Regions from separate parts of the Glaciecola sp. 1036 genome, predicted to be linked through region 1. Evidence: predicted binding sites of a transcription regulator. Region 1 holds the regulator's gene; each other region holds the start of a gene.
The links. The regulator sigma-54, encoded in region 1, starts transcription at its own class of promoters, with help from an activator protein. The targets are predictions, from matches to a motif close to GTTGGCACGNNNNTNGNNT.

Region 1 (4,072 bases):
CAAAGCAGACCGAGTAGAAGCCGATGCATCTAAAGGTAACGAGGTTATTACCGCCACCGGCAAACCAGCCAGCTATCGTCAAAGGCTTGAAGATGGCTCCTATGTAAGTGCGCTGGCAAATGCTATTGTATACAATGTCGCGACCAAGACCATAACTTTAACCGGCAATGCTGAGATAACCAAAGATCAATCAAAAGTAACAGCCTCTTCTATAACTTACGACATGTTAAATGATAAAATCAATGCAAGCTCTGATGGTAACAATGAAGGCAAAGTAAATACTGTTATAAGCTTTGGTGACCAAGACGAAAACGACGAAGGTGTAAATTGAGTAGTACCCTGTGTGCAAAACATTTAGCGAAATCCTATAAGTCTAGACAGGTTGTTAGAGACGTTAGTTTGGAAGTGTCCACGGGGCAGATTGTTGGTCTCTTGGGCCCTAACGGCGCAGGAAAAACCACTACCTTCTATATGATTGTCGGCCTAGTCCCGCTAGACAAAGGCGAAATTTCCATCGACCAAAATGAGCTCACTTATCAACCTATGCATGAAAGAGCCAGACATGGCATTGGTTATCTTCCCCAAGAAGCATCCATTTTTAGAAAACTTTCTGTGTTTGAAAATATCATGGCGATTTTGCAAACTAGAAAAGAGCTTAGTGCTGAGCAGCGAGAACAGAAAGCCGATGAGCTTTTAGACGATTTTAACATCAATCATATCCGAAATAATTTAGGCATGAGTTTATCCGGTGGCGAGCGCCGCAGAGTAGAAATAGCAAGAGCTTTAGCCGCAAACCCCAAGTTTATTTTATTAGATGAGCCCTTCGCAGGTGTTGATCCTATTTCTGTTAGTGATATAAAGAAAATAATTTATCAGTTGAAAGAAAGAGGGATTGGTGTCTTAATCACCGATCATAATGTAAAAGAAACCTTAGATGTGTGTGAAACTGCATACATTGTAAGCCATGGCTCTTTGATTGCTGCTGGTACAGCAGAAGAAGTATTAGCAAATCAAGAAGTTAGAGACGTTTATCTAGGAGAGCAGTTCTCTTTGTGATAAAGTGGTTAACAACTTTTTAGCGAACTTAATGAAATCGCAATTTTTAGTGGAAGTGTAAAATAGTAATGAAACCTTCGTTACAGCTTAAATTCAGTCAGCAGCTCACCATGACGCCGCAATTGCAGCAGGCAATTAAGTTATTGCAGTTATCCACTTTGGATCTTCAACAAGAAATTCAAGAAGCATTAGAATCTAACCCGCTTTTAGAACTTACCGAACACAATCCCGAGCAAGACGGCAAACAACAGCTAGATAACAATATCGACAAAAATGTTGATAACAATGGAGAAAAGCTCACTGAATCAGCTTCTGCCAGGGAAGAAACCCTTGATAGCCATGATGCCCTAGAGAAAGGTGATATTCCTGATGATTTACCCGTGGATACTTCTTGGGATGAGTATTTAGGTTCTAGTTCGGCTCCTATCAAAATGGTGGGTTCAAATCCTGACGATGATTACGTATATCAAGGTGAAACCAGCGACTCCATTCAAGACCACCTGCTTTGGCAAATTGAAATGAGTCATTTTTCAGATAACGACAAAAGTATCGCTATCGCTATCATTGATTCCATTGACGAAGCTGGCTACCTCACCGTAAGTTGTGAAGAGATTTTAGAATCGTTAGACAACGAAGAAATTGAACTTGATGAAGTTGAATGTGTATTAAAACGCATTCAACACTGTGACCCTGTAGGCTCAGGTGCCAGAAACGTACAAGAATGTTTGCTGATACAGCTAAATCAATTTCCTGTGGACACACCTTGGTTGAAAGAAGCAAGAGACTTAATTCAAGAATATTCAGACTTGCTTGGTGGTAAAGACTATCGCACCTTAATGCGAAAAACTAAATTGAAAGAGGAGCAACTGCGTGAAGTTATGAAGTTGCTTAAAACGCTAAATCCGCGACCTGGTACAGCCATTTCAACCAAAGAACCAGAATATGTCATCCCTGATGTAAATGTGTACAAAAGCAAAGGCGTGTGGATGGTTGAATTAAACAACGACGCCCTTCCTGCCCTTTCGGTCAATGACACTTACGCCAGTTTAGCGAAAACCACAAAAAACCCAACTGAGTCTCAATTTATAAAATCCCACCTGCAAGAAGCAAAGTGGTTTATAAAAAGTTTAGAATCACGAAACGAAACCTTATTAAAAGTGTCACATTGTATAGTGACAAGACAAAAAGAGTTTTTCGAAAAGGGACCTGAAAAAATGGTGCCCATGGTACTCAACGATGTAGCAGAGATGGTGGATATGCATGAATCGACAATTTCACGTGTTACCACCCAGAAATATATGCATACACCTAGAGGTATTTTCGAACTGAAATATTTCTTCTCAAGTCATGTTGCAACGGACTCTGGCGAAAACGCCTCATCTACTGCAATTAGAGCTTTGATTAAGAAATTAGTGGCTGCAGAGCCTGCGGCTAAGCCACTGAGTGATAGCAAAATTGCGCAGTTGCTCGCAGAGCAAGGAATTCAAGTTGCTCGGCGAACCATTGCAAAATACCGGGAATCGTTAAACATTCCCCCATCAAACCAACGTAAGAGTCTGATCTAAGACTTATACAACAAAAGAGGGCCTAGCATTATGCAAATTAACCTAACTGGTCATCACGTTGAAATCACTGATTCTCTTCGTAATTATGTAGATACTAAGTTTGAAAAGTTGGAACGTCATTTTGATCACATCAATAATGTTCATGTGATTTTAAATGTGGAAAAGTTGAATCAAAAAGCAGAAGCCACGTTACACTTGAACGGTGGTCAAATATTTGCTGATTCAGAGCATACCGACATGTATGCAGCCATTGACTCGCTGATAGATAAATTGGATCGACAAGTCATCAAACACAAAGAGAAACTAAAACGCCACTAAGTGTTGTATGATAATTTCAGACATAATTTCACTTGACCGCACCAAATGTGCGGTTGAGTGCCAAAGCAAAAAACGAATTTTAGAAATCATCAGCGAGATTGCGGTAAAACAAAATCCCTCACTCGATCAAGTTGATGTGCTTAATAGTTTATTAAGCCGCGAAAAAATGGGCAGCACAGGCATTGGCAACGGCATTGCAATTCCTCATGGTCGCATAAGCGGAATCGACAATGTAATGGCCATTATTGTGACCAGTGATTCAGGCATAGACTTTGATGCTATCGATAATCGCCCGGTGGATATTTTCTTCGCTATTTTAGTCCCCAAGGAACAAGCCGAAAAACACCTCGCATCTTTAGCCGCTATTGCTAGAAAATTAGGTAATAAAGATATTGTTAAAGCGATACGCAGTGCTGAAAATAAAAATCAAATAATTGCCGCATTAGCCTAACATTTCATTTCTTTGTGGTAAGCTAGGAAAAAGTTGCAACTGGCAAAGTGGACTAGCAGTAATGAAATTACTTATCATCAGTGGCCGCTCAGGGTCAGGAAAATCAATCGCGCTGCGAGCGCTCGAAGATTTGGGTTACTACTGTGTTGACAATATTCCCGTCAACCTTCTCCCAACATTAGTAAACGCCATCACCGACGAATATGACCAGGTCGCAGTGAGTATTGATGTGCGCAACCTTCCTAGAGTACAAGAAGAGGTTGGCGACGTACTTGATTACTTACCGTCTTTTTGGGAAGTCACCATAATCTTTTTAGATGCCAGTGATGACGTATTGATTAAACGTTACAGCGAGACTCGTCGTTTACATCCATTGTTTAAACTCAGTAACAGTTTGACCGAAGCTATTCAAACAGAACGAGAAATATTAGCCCCTGTTGCTGAAAGTGCAGATTTAACCATTAATACAGACCATTTGTCGGTGCATGAACTGGCTGAATTAGTCAGAGAAAGAGTACTTGGTAAAAAAACCACAGATTTAGTCATTGTATTTGAATCCTTTGGCTTTAAATATGGTTTACCCAAAGACTCAGATTATGTATTCGACGTAAGATTTCTGCCTAACCCTCATTGGGACCCCGATTTACGCCCGCTAACTGGATTAGACGGTCCTGTGGAAGTG
Region 2 (4,072 bases), on a different contig from region 1:
CGATTATGCGCGCTTTGCAAGAATGCTAGTTAATCAAGGTGAATTAGAGGGCGCGAGATTGCTTAAAGCGGAAACAGTGCGAGCCATGGCATCAAACCATTTAGATCCGGCTGTGACTGAGCGTAGTTGGCTACCTTCAAAAGGCCAAGTGGGATTTGGCGTCGATTTTGCCGTGCGTCTCAGAGAGCCGGTGGATGCACAAGAAAACTATGGTGAAGTTGGCGAGTTCTTCTGGGATGGCATGGCCAGCACCTTGTTTTGGGTCGATCCGAAAAATGAATTGGTCGCTGTGCTATTTGTCCAACTGCTACCTTATGATCCAATTCGCTTGCATAAAAATTTTAGAGATGCAGTCTATGGTAAAACTGTCAAGTAGGCATAAGAGTAACTATAGATTCAGGCCTTTATGCTAGTTTCATAGTTTTAGGCAAAGATCTCAAAGTATCCTTCAAATCCATAACGCTTCTTTCGCAGAACAAACTAGCATACAGAGGATGTGAATACGCATCCTAAATTTGCAAACTGCGAAAGGAGAGAAAGCATGATTAATGAGTATTATACACTACACAATCAACTGAAAGTTCCAAAAATGGGTCTTGAATACCTAGATATGATGATTATTCACAGTCCTCAACCTTGGGCTGATTTTGGAGGTGATGAACATTATTTTGCAGGTAATCTGCAAGCTTGGAAAGCATTAGAAGATGCCTACCAATCTGGAAAAGTTCGTGCTATTGGTGTGTCAAACTTTAAACAAAAAGATCTAGAAAACATTATCGATTATGGCAATATCAAGCCTATGGTAAATCAAGTTTTAGCGCACATTAGTAATGTACCTAAAAATTTAATTGAGTATGTGCAGTCAAAAGGTATTTTGGTCGAAGCCTACTCTCCTGTTGGCCACGGCGCTGTGATAAAACAAGATAAAGTGAAAGCTATTGCAGACAAGTATGATGTCTCTGTGCCACAGTTATGTATTAAGTATGACCTTCAACTCGGGCTATTACCTTTACCAAAATCCACTAACCCTGATCATATGAAAAGTAATGCTGAGTTAGATTTTGAGATCTCCGAAGAAGACATGAACACCTTGTCGCAGATGGAAAAAGTCGAGGATTATGGGGATGACCGAGATATGCCAGTATTTACGGACAAGAATAAGCAAAATTAAGGCGACCTTAGTTTTTTGATTATCTGATCAATAACGGTGCTTGATTGAATATGAAATGAACCAACTTGGTTCGATCGAGTTAAATAGAGCAATCTTTGCATGTCTAACCAATTGAAATATAAGTTAATGTTTCGTTGGGCATGGTAAATGCTTCATATTCTGTGATCACAATATGTTAGCTGAGCGCAATAGCGCTTTCAGGCATCGAGGCCTATGCAAATTCATTTAATGAATTCGCATGGCCTTTTTTTTTGCCTGTAATTTTTATTCACCTTTTTATATGGAACCTTAACTATGATTACAGATCGCAAAGAAGTTACCGCCATGATTCAAGCGGCAAAGATTACCAAGGGCATCAAATGGGCAGAAATAGCCGAAGTGGTTGGACAGTCTAAAGAGTGGAGTACGGCCGCATGTTTAGGCCAAATGGCATTGACCAAAGAACAATCTGAGAAAGTAGGTGATTTGTTAGGATTAACCGATGAGGCTGTGGCTTGGTTGCAAATAGCGCCATATAAAGGCTCTTTACCCACTGAAGTACCTACAGACCCTTTGATCTATCGTTGGTATGAATTAGTCAACGTATATGGCACTACGTTAAAAGAACTTATTCACGAAGAGTTTGGTGACGGCATCATGAGTGCAATTGATTTTTCCATGGATTTACAACGGGAAGAAGATCCTAAAGGGGATCGGGTTCATGTGGTCATGTCTGGAAAGTTCTTACCCTATAAAATGTACTAGTCTATCAGCCTTAAACGCGTATCCAATGTGTAGCGGTGGCCTCCATTATGTTTGATTTATGCGAGGCTAACTGCTATTTTTCCGCCCCTATTTCAAGTATTCACTATCAGTTATTACAATGGCAAAACAGAAGAAACTAGCAAAAGGCTCAGCAGGAAAAAACCGAAACCTGACCGAAGCATTTTTACAGCGCTATCCTCAAAAAGATGGTGTGCAAGTGCTAGAGTCTGGGCTTATGTTTCGTATTATTGAAGATGCAGACGGTATTTGCCCAAGTATGCAAGATTGCATAAAAGTCCATCAACGAATTTTGTTGGCGGATGGTAGCGTCATTGATGATACTTACAAAAAAGGCCCACCAGAATCATTTTTCGTCAGAGAGGCTATCGAAGGGTTGCAACTGGCTTTTCAAATTATGCCAGTAGGTGCTCGATATGAATTTGTAATCCCACCGGATTTAGCTTGGGGTAAAAAAGGTAACGGCGGTAAGATAGGGCCTAACGCCGTTATGATAGTAGATGTAAGATTGATAGAAATTGAATAAAGTATTGGGGGCAAACCATAAGAGTTTAATCAGGTAAAAATGTAAACCTATTCATGACGTTGTACAAGCCTACAGAATGAAAACTGATCTTTTTAATTTCAATGGCATAGCAATTAGTACATATAATTTGTAAAGGAAAAAATGATGAGCATGAAAAATTATGCGACAGCTAAATATGTAGGTCTAGGTAAGCCGGGAAAAGGGTATGTGAGCACACAATCAGGCGCTTTCGATAATCAACCTTATGGGTTTAACACGCGATTTGAAGATGAAAAAGGCACTAATCCTGAAGAGCAAATTGCTGCTGCTCATGCATCTTGTTTTACGATGGCTTTGTCATTTGCATTGGCAGAAAATGGATTCGAAGAGGGAGAGTTAAATACCAAAGCTACTGTTACATTGGAAAAAGATGGCGATGGATTCAAGGTTGCATCGTCTGCACTGGAATTGTCAGCATCCGTTAGTGGCATAAGTGATGATGAGTTTAATCAAATCGCTGAATCCGCAAAACAGAATTGCCCAATTTCTAAGTTACTCAACTGCGATATAAGCCTAACAATAAAATAATTTTATTTAGTGTAAGCTTGTTTAAAAATTGCAAATCAATAATTGATCTCGCTTTTACAAGAATAGTCAGCAAATAGGAAAAGCGGGATCAAAAATCCTTTCAAAGTGATATAGTAAAACCTTTCTGATGGTCATTAACTTCGGCAACTACTTTTTGCAAATGAAAACGCTTCTTTATTGTTTACTCTTACTCACCAGTTTATGGCTAAGCGGCTGCGGCGCAACATCAACGGAATCTCCTCAAGAAAAGAAAAAGCAAGTCCTAAATTATGAAAAAAGTAACGCTGACTATCGTCAACTGGTCGGCAAATTATTAACACAAGACGCAACAGCACAAGACTTTGATCGCTTATTAAAACTATTTCCGCTAACCTCTTATTACGCCCCTCGCAGTGACCTTGAACAGAAGGTAAAAGAAGCCTCGAAAACTCTGATGCAAAAGAAACAATGGATCATGTGTATTCGTGAGAATCGTCAACTGCTCGAACAAAACTATACTTCTTTCACTGCCCACTATGGCATGGCGATTTGTTCAGAAGAAGCAGGAGATTCTGAAACTGCACGTTTTCATAATTGGGTGTTAGATAATTTTATCGAAAGCACATGGCGATCTGGCAATGGGCAAACGCCTGAAACCGCGTTCTATATCAATAGCAGTAGTGATTTGATTGCGTTTATACAACTCCACCAAATGGTAGGGGTTGATCAAGAACTGATATATAAAGACCAATTACCAGTGCAAAAAGTGCGGGTACAAAATCCAGAAAATCAACGTTACTACACTTGGTATTTTGACATGACACCGCAGTTTCGGCGGGCCTACATCGATAAGATCGAATCTCAATAACATTCAAAACCAGAACTATAGGGTTTTTCAAATTAAGCTTTTAATTGATACCAAGCTATTTGGTCTTAGGCTCGAAGGCTTCTAACGTTTACGCACTGGCTTATATTGAGTTTTACAATATCCTCGCTCTACATCAGGGTGCCTTAACTTTTTGTGTTTGGTTTTTCGGCCGGAAACACGTGCACGCCAGTTTTCAAAT
Region 3 (4,072 bases), on a different contig from region 1:
ACTGGGTTAAGATTAGTGTAATTGATAATGGAATAGGTTTTGACCAAGCTTACTCGGACAAAATATTTGCGCCTTTTCAACGTTTACATGGTAAACAACAATATCAAGGGACTGGCATAGGCTTATCAATTTGTCGTCGTATAGTGGAAAGACATAATGGTGTAATTAAAGCCGAAGCAGTAGAAGATGAGGGGGCGAAATTCCACGTTTACCTGCCTTTAGATAATAGCGAGTTGAGTTTAGACTCCAGAGAAAATTTATGAGAAAAGAGCTCAGTAACTTGCCATTTACCATTTTATTGGCAGATGACGATGACGATGATATTTTATTAACTCAAGATGCCATGAGTAGTGCAGGCATTCAGCACGATCTGCGGGTTGTTAAAGATGGCAAAGCCTTATTGGACTATTTAAACGATCTAGAACAGCAGCAAGATTTAAAAGTGCCCAATATCATCTTGTTGGATTTAAATATGCCCATCATGGACGGCAGAGAAGTGCTAAAAGCCTTAAAAGAGCACGAAAAATTTAAAGCTATTCCCGTTATCATTTTATCAACGTCTCAAGAAATCGAAGACATACAGCAAGGATACGCCTTGGGGGCTTCTGGCTACTTTTCAAAGCCTTCCAGTTTTGAAGATTTGGTGAAGTTAATGCAAACCTTAAATGATTATTGGTACGAATGGGCAAATTTGCCCGGTAATCTTGAATAGTTGAGAATTGAATGGAATCTATTAAGCGTATATTAATTGCCGACGACGATGAAGATGATGTTTTCATCATCCAAGATCGTCTAAGTCAATTGATGGTGACTGACGGAGATTTTACCGTAGAAACGGATTTTTCTGCGATTGTGGAAAAATTGTCGAATAACCATTATGACCTTTGTTTGTTAGATTTCTTTCTCGGTTCTTTTACTGGCATCGATGTCTTGGTGGCATTAGAAGAAAAACAAGTTAGCACTCCAATAATCTTATTAACCGGACAAAGCGATGACGATATCGCGAAAAAAGTAATTAGAAAAGGTGCCCAAGATTACATTCCGAAGGCAGCCATAGATTCACCAACGTTTGAAAAATCTATTAGTTATGCGGTGTCGCGTAAAGCGCTTGAATTTAGCCGTATTCGAAATCAACAAATAGAATCCGAAAACTTAGCTAAAGATAGGTTCATTTCGCATTTATCCCATGAGTTAAGAACACCTTTAACCTCTATTTTGGGTTATGCTGATCTGTTGCTGGAAAACCCCATAACAGCACCAGTAAATAAAGAGCTAAAAATTATTCAAAAAAACGGACGTCATTTATTGAGTCTGTTAAATGATGTGTTGGATTTATCTAAATTGTTAGCAGATAAATTTGAACTCCATCGACAACCATGCGATTTACGTCAAATGCTGGTCGATATCTACGGTTTATTAACAGTCGCCGCGGCAGATAAAGGTATAAACCTAGTTTTCGAATCCAAACAACCAGTGGATAATCGCCCGCTTTTAGACGAAACCCGCTGTAAACAGGTACTTTTGAATATTCTAGGCAATGCGATAAAGTTTACTGATCAAGGAGAAGTGAGACTAACCTTACAGCAACATGGTGAAACTGAACCTAGATTATCCATTGATATTCAAGACTCTGGAATTGGTATTGCAGAAAACAAACTCGACGAAATTTTTAAACCATTTTCTCAGCTTGAAGATGTATCAAAAAGAAAGTCCGGTGGCGCTGGGTTAGGGCTTTCTATCAGTGCCGAAATTATCCAACGTATGAATGGTAGCCTTACAGCAACGAGTGAAATAGGCAAGGGCACCTGTTTCCATATTGATGTACCTATTCAAATTACACCGGAAAGCATAAAAGAAGTTTTCGACTTCTCTACTGAGCAATACACTAAAAAATCCCAGCATGTTCCTAGTCTTAACGGCAAGGTACTTGTGGTGGATGATATTTTTGAAATCCGCCAATTGGTCGGTCAGTTGGTCAAAAATACAGGTGCTGAAGTAGAGTTTGCCAAAAATGGTAGAAGGGCAATCGAACTATTAGAAGGGTACAAATATGATCTAGTGTTGATGGATCTGCAAATGCCTGGAATGACTGGGCAGGAAACGATTCAAAATATTCAACAAGCTGGGATCGAATGTAAAGTATTGGCGATGACCGCTGGAAGCACCTTTAGTATTCAGGATGAACTGATTAGCTTAGGCTTTAACGGATTGATTACTAAACCCATAGATAGTGAGATATTTTACCGAGTATTGACCAAGTACCTAACAGTTCAATCACAAAATGAACAAGTGAAAGCGTTACCAAATTCGATGTTGTTGATTGAGGATGACGAAGACGCTGCCATGATAATGAAGATGTTGTTGACTCAACTGGGATATCAAGTAAGTGTCGCTCACTCTGCCACCGATGCTTACAAAAACCTTCAGAAACATGCAGATGGTGAGTTGACTGTAGTCTCTGATTTAAATCTGCCAGACGGTGGCGGGGCTGCACTTTTAAGTGCTATTCGCCAACATCATCCACATTCACCTCTTTTCGTAATAAGTGGTGAGCAGCCAAATCTGCAATATTCAACTGAGTACAATATTGCTGAATTTATCGTAAAGCCAGTCACAAAGGATAAGCTTGCTGAGGTTTTTAGTCAGTGACAAATGAAAAAGCCCGCGAGGCGGGCTTTTCTCAATTATCAGAAACTATTATTCTGCTTGATTATCCATGTCGTCTTCAATCGTTAAATTGTTTACGACTTTAGAAACGTCGTTGGCATTTTTAGCAATTTGTTCAGCCAATTGACTTATTTCCTTAGATTTAACCTTACCATTTAAGGTCACTTCTTTGTTTTCGACGTCTACGTCAATGTCCATACCCGGTACTTCGCTATTGAATAAATAGCGTGATTTAATGACGGTACCAATCTTAGCGTCGGTAAATGCTGTCATTTCATCATCATCATCCATCTCATCTGAATGTACTCTAGTAACAGTTAACATGTTATCTACACGGGCAACACCGTCAATGCCTAGGATAAGCTCTGATGCTAATTCTTTGTCCACGTCGTTATCGACTTTACCCGTTAGCGTTACTACGCCGTCTTCTACATCCGTATTGATGTCAAATGAATCTAAATTACCGTTGAATAACAAAGTTGCTTCAGCTTTACCATCAATCCAAGCGTCCATTGCATCTTCTTTCCAGTCATTTTTACCGTCAGAAGCCATAGCAGAAGTTGTTAACATACCTGAGATTGCAATTGCTGTTAATGTGCGTTTAAACATATCGACTCTCCTTTGTTGTCTAGTCGATTTTGAATATGCGATTTAAATGCCATTTGTAACATATTGAATATATTAATAAAATAATTATCCTTAGCAAATAATCTGTAAAACTTTCAAAAATATCTGTACAAAAGTATGAATAAAATGAGAAATTCTAGGGTCAATAATTTCAGCTTAATTCACAGCCTTTAGATGGCAAATAAACATGTCACAGATTACTTTTTTAGCTTTCAACCCTAAATTGAAACATCATTTCACAAACATAAATAGAGAATGGATAACTCAAATGTTCCGATTAGAGCCCATTGATGTTCAAGTGTTAGAAAATCCTGAAGAATACATCATTCAAAAGGGCGGCTATATATGGTTTGCTGAGCATGCGTCCTTGGGCATCATAGGTACCTGCGCTCTAATGAAAAGTAGCGAGGGTGATTTTGAATTAACCAAAATGGGTGTGTCAAATAGTGCCAGAGGCTTAAAGGTAGGGGAACAATTATTACAATACGTGCTTGCTCAAGCTCAAGCTCAACCCAACATAAAACGCCTTTATTTGCTAACCAATACAGCCTGTGAAGCCGCGATTCATCTCTATGAGAAAAATGGATTTGTACATGATGTTGGTATTATGGAGGAATTCGGCAGTCATTACGAAAGGTGCAATGTTGCTATGCTGTACACCAATTTATAGGGTTTGAGATTTCCTAGTAGTGCACCACAATACTGATTTTCTAATACTTGTAGCGATAACAAAACCAAAAACTAATTGTGTATTAAACCCAGACTCGTATTAAGATTT
Region 4 (4,072 bases), on a different contig from region 1:
TAATTATTCAGATAATGACGCACTAGTAAAAATGGCAGATCAAGTGGTGGAACTATTTGCCGCGCCTTTCCATGTATACGATACCAGCATTACCATTAGTGCTAGCATAGGTATCGCTAAGCAAAAAGCGGTAGAAATTGAACCCGATATTCTGTTGCGATACGCAGATATCGCAATGTATCAAGCAAAAGAAGAAGGCAAAAATCGTTACAAATTCTTTGATGAATCTATGCGTGAAAACACGCAACAACGCTTTATCATTAAAAACGATTTCAGTAGTTCTCTGGCCGATGGACAGCTTTTTGTTGTATTCCAACCTATAGTCACCAGTCAATCTAGAGTAGTGACAAAATTAGAAGCTTTATGCCGTTGGAAACACCCTACTTTAGGGTTTATACCACCTTTAGTATTCATTGATGTACTTGAAGAAAGTGAAAATATGAATACTTTGTTCGAATGGATCGTTGATAATGTCATTGGTGAAATTCGTTATCTAGATGGCATCGGACTAGACGATATTATTGTGTCAATAAATCTAAGTACCTCGCAATTGGTGAACGATACGGCGTTATTGATTTTAGATAGTAAATTGTCTTCATTTGATATTGAGCCTCACAGAATTGAAATAGAAATCACCGAAACGTCTTTAATATCAAATTTCAATCAAGCCAAAAAATGGATTGATAAAGCCAAAGAAATTGGCTTTCGCATTGCCATTGATGACTTTGGTGCGGGATATTCTTCACTTTCTTACTTAACCGCCTTCCCATTTGATACCGTCAAATTGGATAGGTCGTTATTAAATAATATCGATAAAGATGTAAGACAACAAAGGATTGTCGGCTCCCTTACTCAAATGCTGCATGGTTTATCTGTTCCTATAGTCGCTGAAGGTGCAGAAACAGAAGAACACTTTGAACAATTGAAACTATTGGGGTGTGATTATATTCAAGGCTATTTAGTTTGTCGCCCGGTCGAACATGAAGCTCTAGTGGATTTTTTACAGCATCAACACTGATCAGTATTAAATACTGTCTGCTCAGCTTGGCATTTGGCAGACGTCTTTTACAGCATTATATTAACGAATACTAAAACCACTCCAATAAAAACTGCAAACACAAGAATCCCCATAATAATAAAAGGCAGGATAGAATCATTTTGGGTGAAATCTTGGTTATATTTTGCTTGAGATTGCACGCCGAAAAACGCGGCTAATACGCTCTGCAATACACTCAAAATTCGTTTAAGCACCGAGCTTACTTTTCTCTGTTGAGGAGTTCTAACAAATCGAGATAATGAAACTCGGTATTACCGGATTGGTTAGCTAGCCAAGTTAGCCAAGTTATGTTTTGATTATTGCGGTTACATGCAACGCTGGCGTTCGACTGAATCGAGGGTTGCGTACTAAACACATCGCCATTTGAGTGAGTTGATAAAATCGATTTGCAAGGAGCACTATACTGGATCATCAGGGCATTAACTGCCACTACTGATACAACAGCGGTGAACAACAAGCTGGCAAAGAACTTTTTTAAGCTGTAAGCGTGTTTCTTCATCAGAGTCTCCCTTTTAACTTGATAAAGTGTACTCTTTTTATACAAAAACGCCAACATTAAATGTTGGCGTTGTACAAATAAAGTTTAAATGACTTTATTAAAGTTCGAAACTCTTCGCGATTGAGAAATAAACTGTCTCATCATCATCTAAGTCGCTGTCGCTAAGAATAAACGCAACACCGATATCGAAACCTTCAAAAGTAGTACCATAGCCAACTTCTACATAGTCACCGCTGTAGTCGCCACCAAATTTACCAGCAGTTGCTGACAAGCCTTCGTATTCGAAAGTAAGACCAGTGAATGTATAGCTGTCATCTGGAAATGCTTCGCCGTCTCTTTCACCAATGGTGTACTCTAGGCTAAAGTAAGAGATACCAGCGTAAAGGTTAATTTCGTCATATTGAGTATCGAAATCACCCGTGTATTGATAAGTAGTAACGCCAGCACCTAAGCTTAGTCCATTATCAAATTCAAAACCGTAACCAGCATATAAATCAACTTCTAGGCCTTCTTCAACGTCAGCAACCCAAGTACCAGCATAGAAACCGCCAGCTTCTACATCTACACCACCGTTAGCAGTAGCAGTAGAATTTTGAACGATACCGCGGAAGTGATATTCACTTAATAAACCAACATTAGCAGACCATTCTTGTGCTTGAGCAGCTGAAGAGATAGCCAATCCAGCAAATACACTGGCTGCTAAGGTCGCTTTTTTAAAAAATTTCATGTGTGTTCTCCAATGTGAAAAAATTTTTTTTACGTTTTGATTTAAAATCTGCCGCTTAAAATTATTTTTGTTATAAGCCTTGATTCTTTTTAGCAAGCTTAATGCCACCCTATTAAAAATATTAAATTTTGTTTACATTACTGTTTTTTAACATTTTTTTATTATTTGCGAGTTTGAGTTCGTGACTTAGCGGGCCGTAATATACAAAATAAAAAATCTAAATGCACCAAAAATATGCATCCTCACCAAATTAAAGCAAAAATAAAGATTTTCAAATTGATGATAGTTTTCGGTACACTCTCGGGGTACGAATTACTTAAGGAAAAAGCATGCTTATTGCGCCATCAATATTATCTGCAGATTTCACAAAATTAGGTCAAGAAGTAGCAGATGTTATTCAAGCTGGTGCCGACATAGTGCATTTCGATGTAATGGACAACCATTATGTCCCTAATCTCACTTTTGGACCCAAAATCTGCAGTGATTTGGTAAAGTTTGGTCTCGATAAGCCAATTGACGTCCATTTGATGGTGACGCCAGTCGATGACCTAATAGTTGCATTCGCTGATGCCGGAGCAAGTATGATCAGTTTTCATCCCGAGGCTAGTTTACACCTAGATCGCAGCATTAATCTTATCAAAAGTAAAGGTTGCAAAGCGGGTTTAGTCTTAAATCCCGGTACCTCACTAACAGTGCTAGAAGAAGTATTGCCAATGCTAGATTATGTGCTTCTAATGTCAGTCAATCCTGGTTATGGCGGCCAAAGCTTTATTCCGTCAACTATTGACAAAATAAAACGTCTGAAAAGTATGCTTGAAGCCCGTAATCTTGATATTCCTATTGAAGTTGATGGGGGAATTAATGCAGATACCATCTCAGACTGTTACAACGCGGGGGCTTCAATATTTGTAGCAGGATCTGCCATATTCAATAGTGACAATTATCAAACAACAATCAATCAATTAAGACAAGTAGCAAGTAAATAAGGAAGTATTGAGTGTCAACTTCACAAAAACCTAAAGTATTAAGTGGATGTCAACCCAGCGGACAACTTACCATTGGTAATTATATGGGGGCCCTAAAACAGTGGATAGCCATGCAAGATACTCATGATTGTGTCTACATGATAGTCGACTTACATGCCATTACTGTCCGCCAAGATCCAGAAAAACTACGCCAAGCTTGCTTAGACGGTTTAGCGCTTTACATTGCATGCGGTATAGACCCCATGAAAAGTACAATTTTTATGCAATCCCATGTTCCCGAACATGCTCAGCTTGCATGGGCGCTTAATTGCTTCACTCAAATGGGTGAACTTAACCGTATGACTCAGTTTAAAGATAAATCTCAAACCCATAGCAATAACATTAATGTTGGTTTATATACTTATCCAGTGCTTCAAGCTGCAGACATATTGTTGTATCAAGCAAATGAAGTTCCCATCGGTGAAGATCAGAAGCAGCATTTAGAGTTAACTCGCGATATTGCCACACGTTTTAATAACATTTACAGCGACATATTTACTCTGCCAGAACCTTTTATTCCCAAAGAAGGTGCTCGAGTAATGAGTTTGCAAGAACCAAGCAAAAAAATGTCTAAATCTGACGCCAACACCAATAATTTTGTCGGATTATTAGAAGACCCAAAAAAAGTCGCAAAGAAAATAAAACGTGCCGTCACCGATAGTGACGAACAAGCGCGTATCTATTTTGATGTAGCTGAAAAGCCTGGGGTTTCTAACTTACTTTCCTTGTTATCCTGTGCCACTGGTAAATCCATAGACTCTTTA

Region 2: the regulator sigma-54 is predicted to act here: its motif matches at 1,306-1,324, upstream of cynS (cyanase).
Region 3: the regulator sigma-54 is predicted to act here: its motif matches at 3,312-3,330, upstream of ACNKW3_RS06545 (BON domain-containing protein).
Region 4: the regulator sigma-54 is predicted to act here: its motif matches at 2,374-2,392, upstream of ACNKW3_RS12050 (TorF family putative porin).

What each region holds. Positions count from the first base shown of each region.
Region 1 is NZ_JBLWFH010000004.1:261,792-265,863, forward strand. Features, by position in the region: gene lptA (lipopolysaccharide transport periplasmic protein LptA) at 1-331, shown strand, start outside; gene lptB (LPS export ABC transporter ATP-binding protein) at 328-1,056, shown strand; gene ACNKW3_RS08405 (RNA polymerase factor sigma-54) at 1,125-2,621, shown strand; gene hpf (ribosome hibernation promoting factor) at 2,652-2,939, shown strand; gene ptsN (PTS IIA-like nitrogen regulatory protein PtsN) at 2,947-3,390, shown strand; gene rapZ (RNase adapter RapZ) at 3,452-4,072, shown strand, end outside.
Region 2 is NZ_JBLWFH010000014.1:30,419-34,490, reverse strand. Features, by position in the region: gene ACNKW3_RS16625 (serine hydrolase domain-containing protein) at 1-376, shown strand, start outside; gene ACNKW3_RS16620 (aldo/keto reductase family protein) at 497-1,171, shown strand; gene cynS (cyanase) at 1,466-1,915, shown strand; gene ACNKW3_RS16610 (FKBP-type peptidyl-prolyl cis-trans isomerase) at 2,034-2,459, shown strand; gene ACNKW3_RS16605 (OsmC family protein) at 2,604-3,026, shown strand; gene ACNKW3_RS16600 (DUF4919 domain-containing protein) at 3,187-3,873, shown strand; gene ACNKW3_RS16595 (TIGR03643 family protein) at 3,955-4,072, opposite strand, start outside.
Region 3 is NZ_JBLWFH010000003.1:341,646-345,717, reverse strand. Features, by position in the region: gene ACNKW3_RS06560 (sensor histidine kinase) at 1-263, shown strand, start outside; gene ACNKW3_RS06555 (response regulator) at 260-712, shown strand; gene ACNKW3_RS06550 (response regulator) at 724-2,649, shown strand; gene ACNKW3_RS06545 (BON domain-containing protein) at 2,698-3,276, opposite strand; gene ACNKW3_RS06540 (GNAT family N-acetyltransferase) at 3,482-3,964, shown strand; gene ACNKW3_RS06535 (hypothetical protein) at 4,064-4,072, opposite strand, start outside.
Region 4 is NZ_JBLWFH010000007.1:140,214-144,285, forward strand. Features, by position in the region: gene ACNKW3_RS12035 (putative bifunctional diguanylate cyclase/phosphodiesterase) at 1-1,018, shown strand, start outside; gene ACNKW3_RS12040 (DUF2970 domain-containing protein) at 1,066-1,251, opposite strand; gene ACNKW3_RS12045 (hypothetical protein) at 1,257-1,556, opposite strand; gene ACNKW3_RS12050 (TorF family putative porin) at 1,654-2,283, opposite strand; gene rpe (ribulose-phosphate 3-epimerase) at 2,613-3,269, shown strand; gene trpS (tryptophan--tRNA ligase) at 3,281-4,072, shown strand, end outside.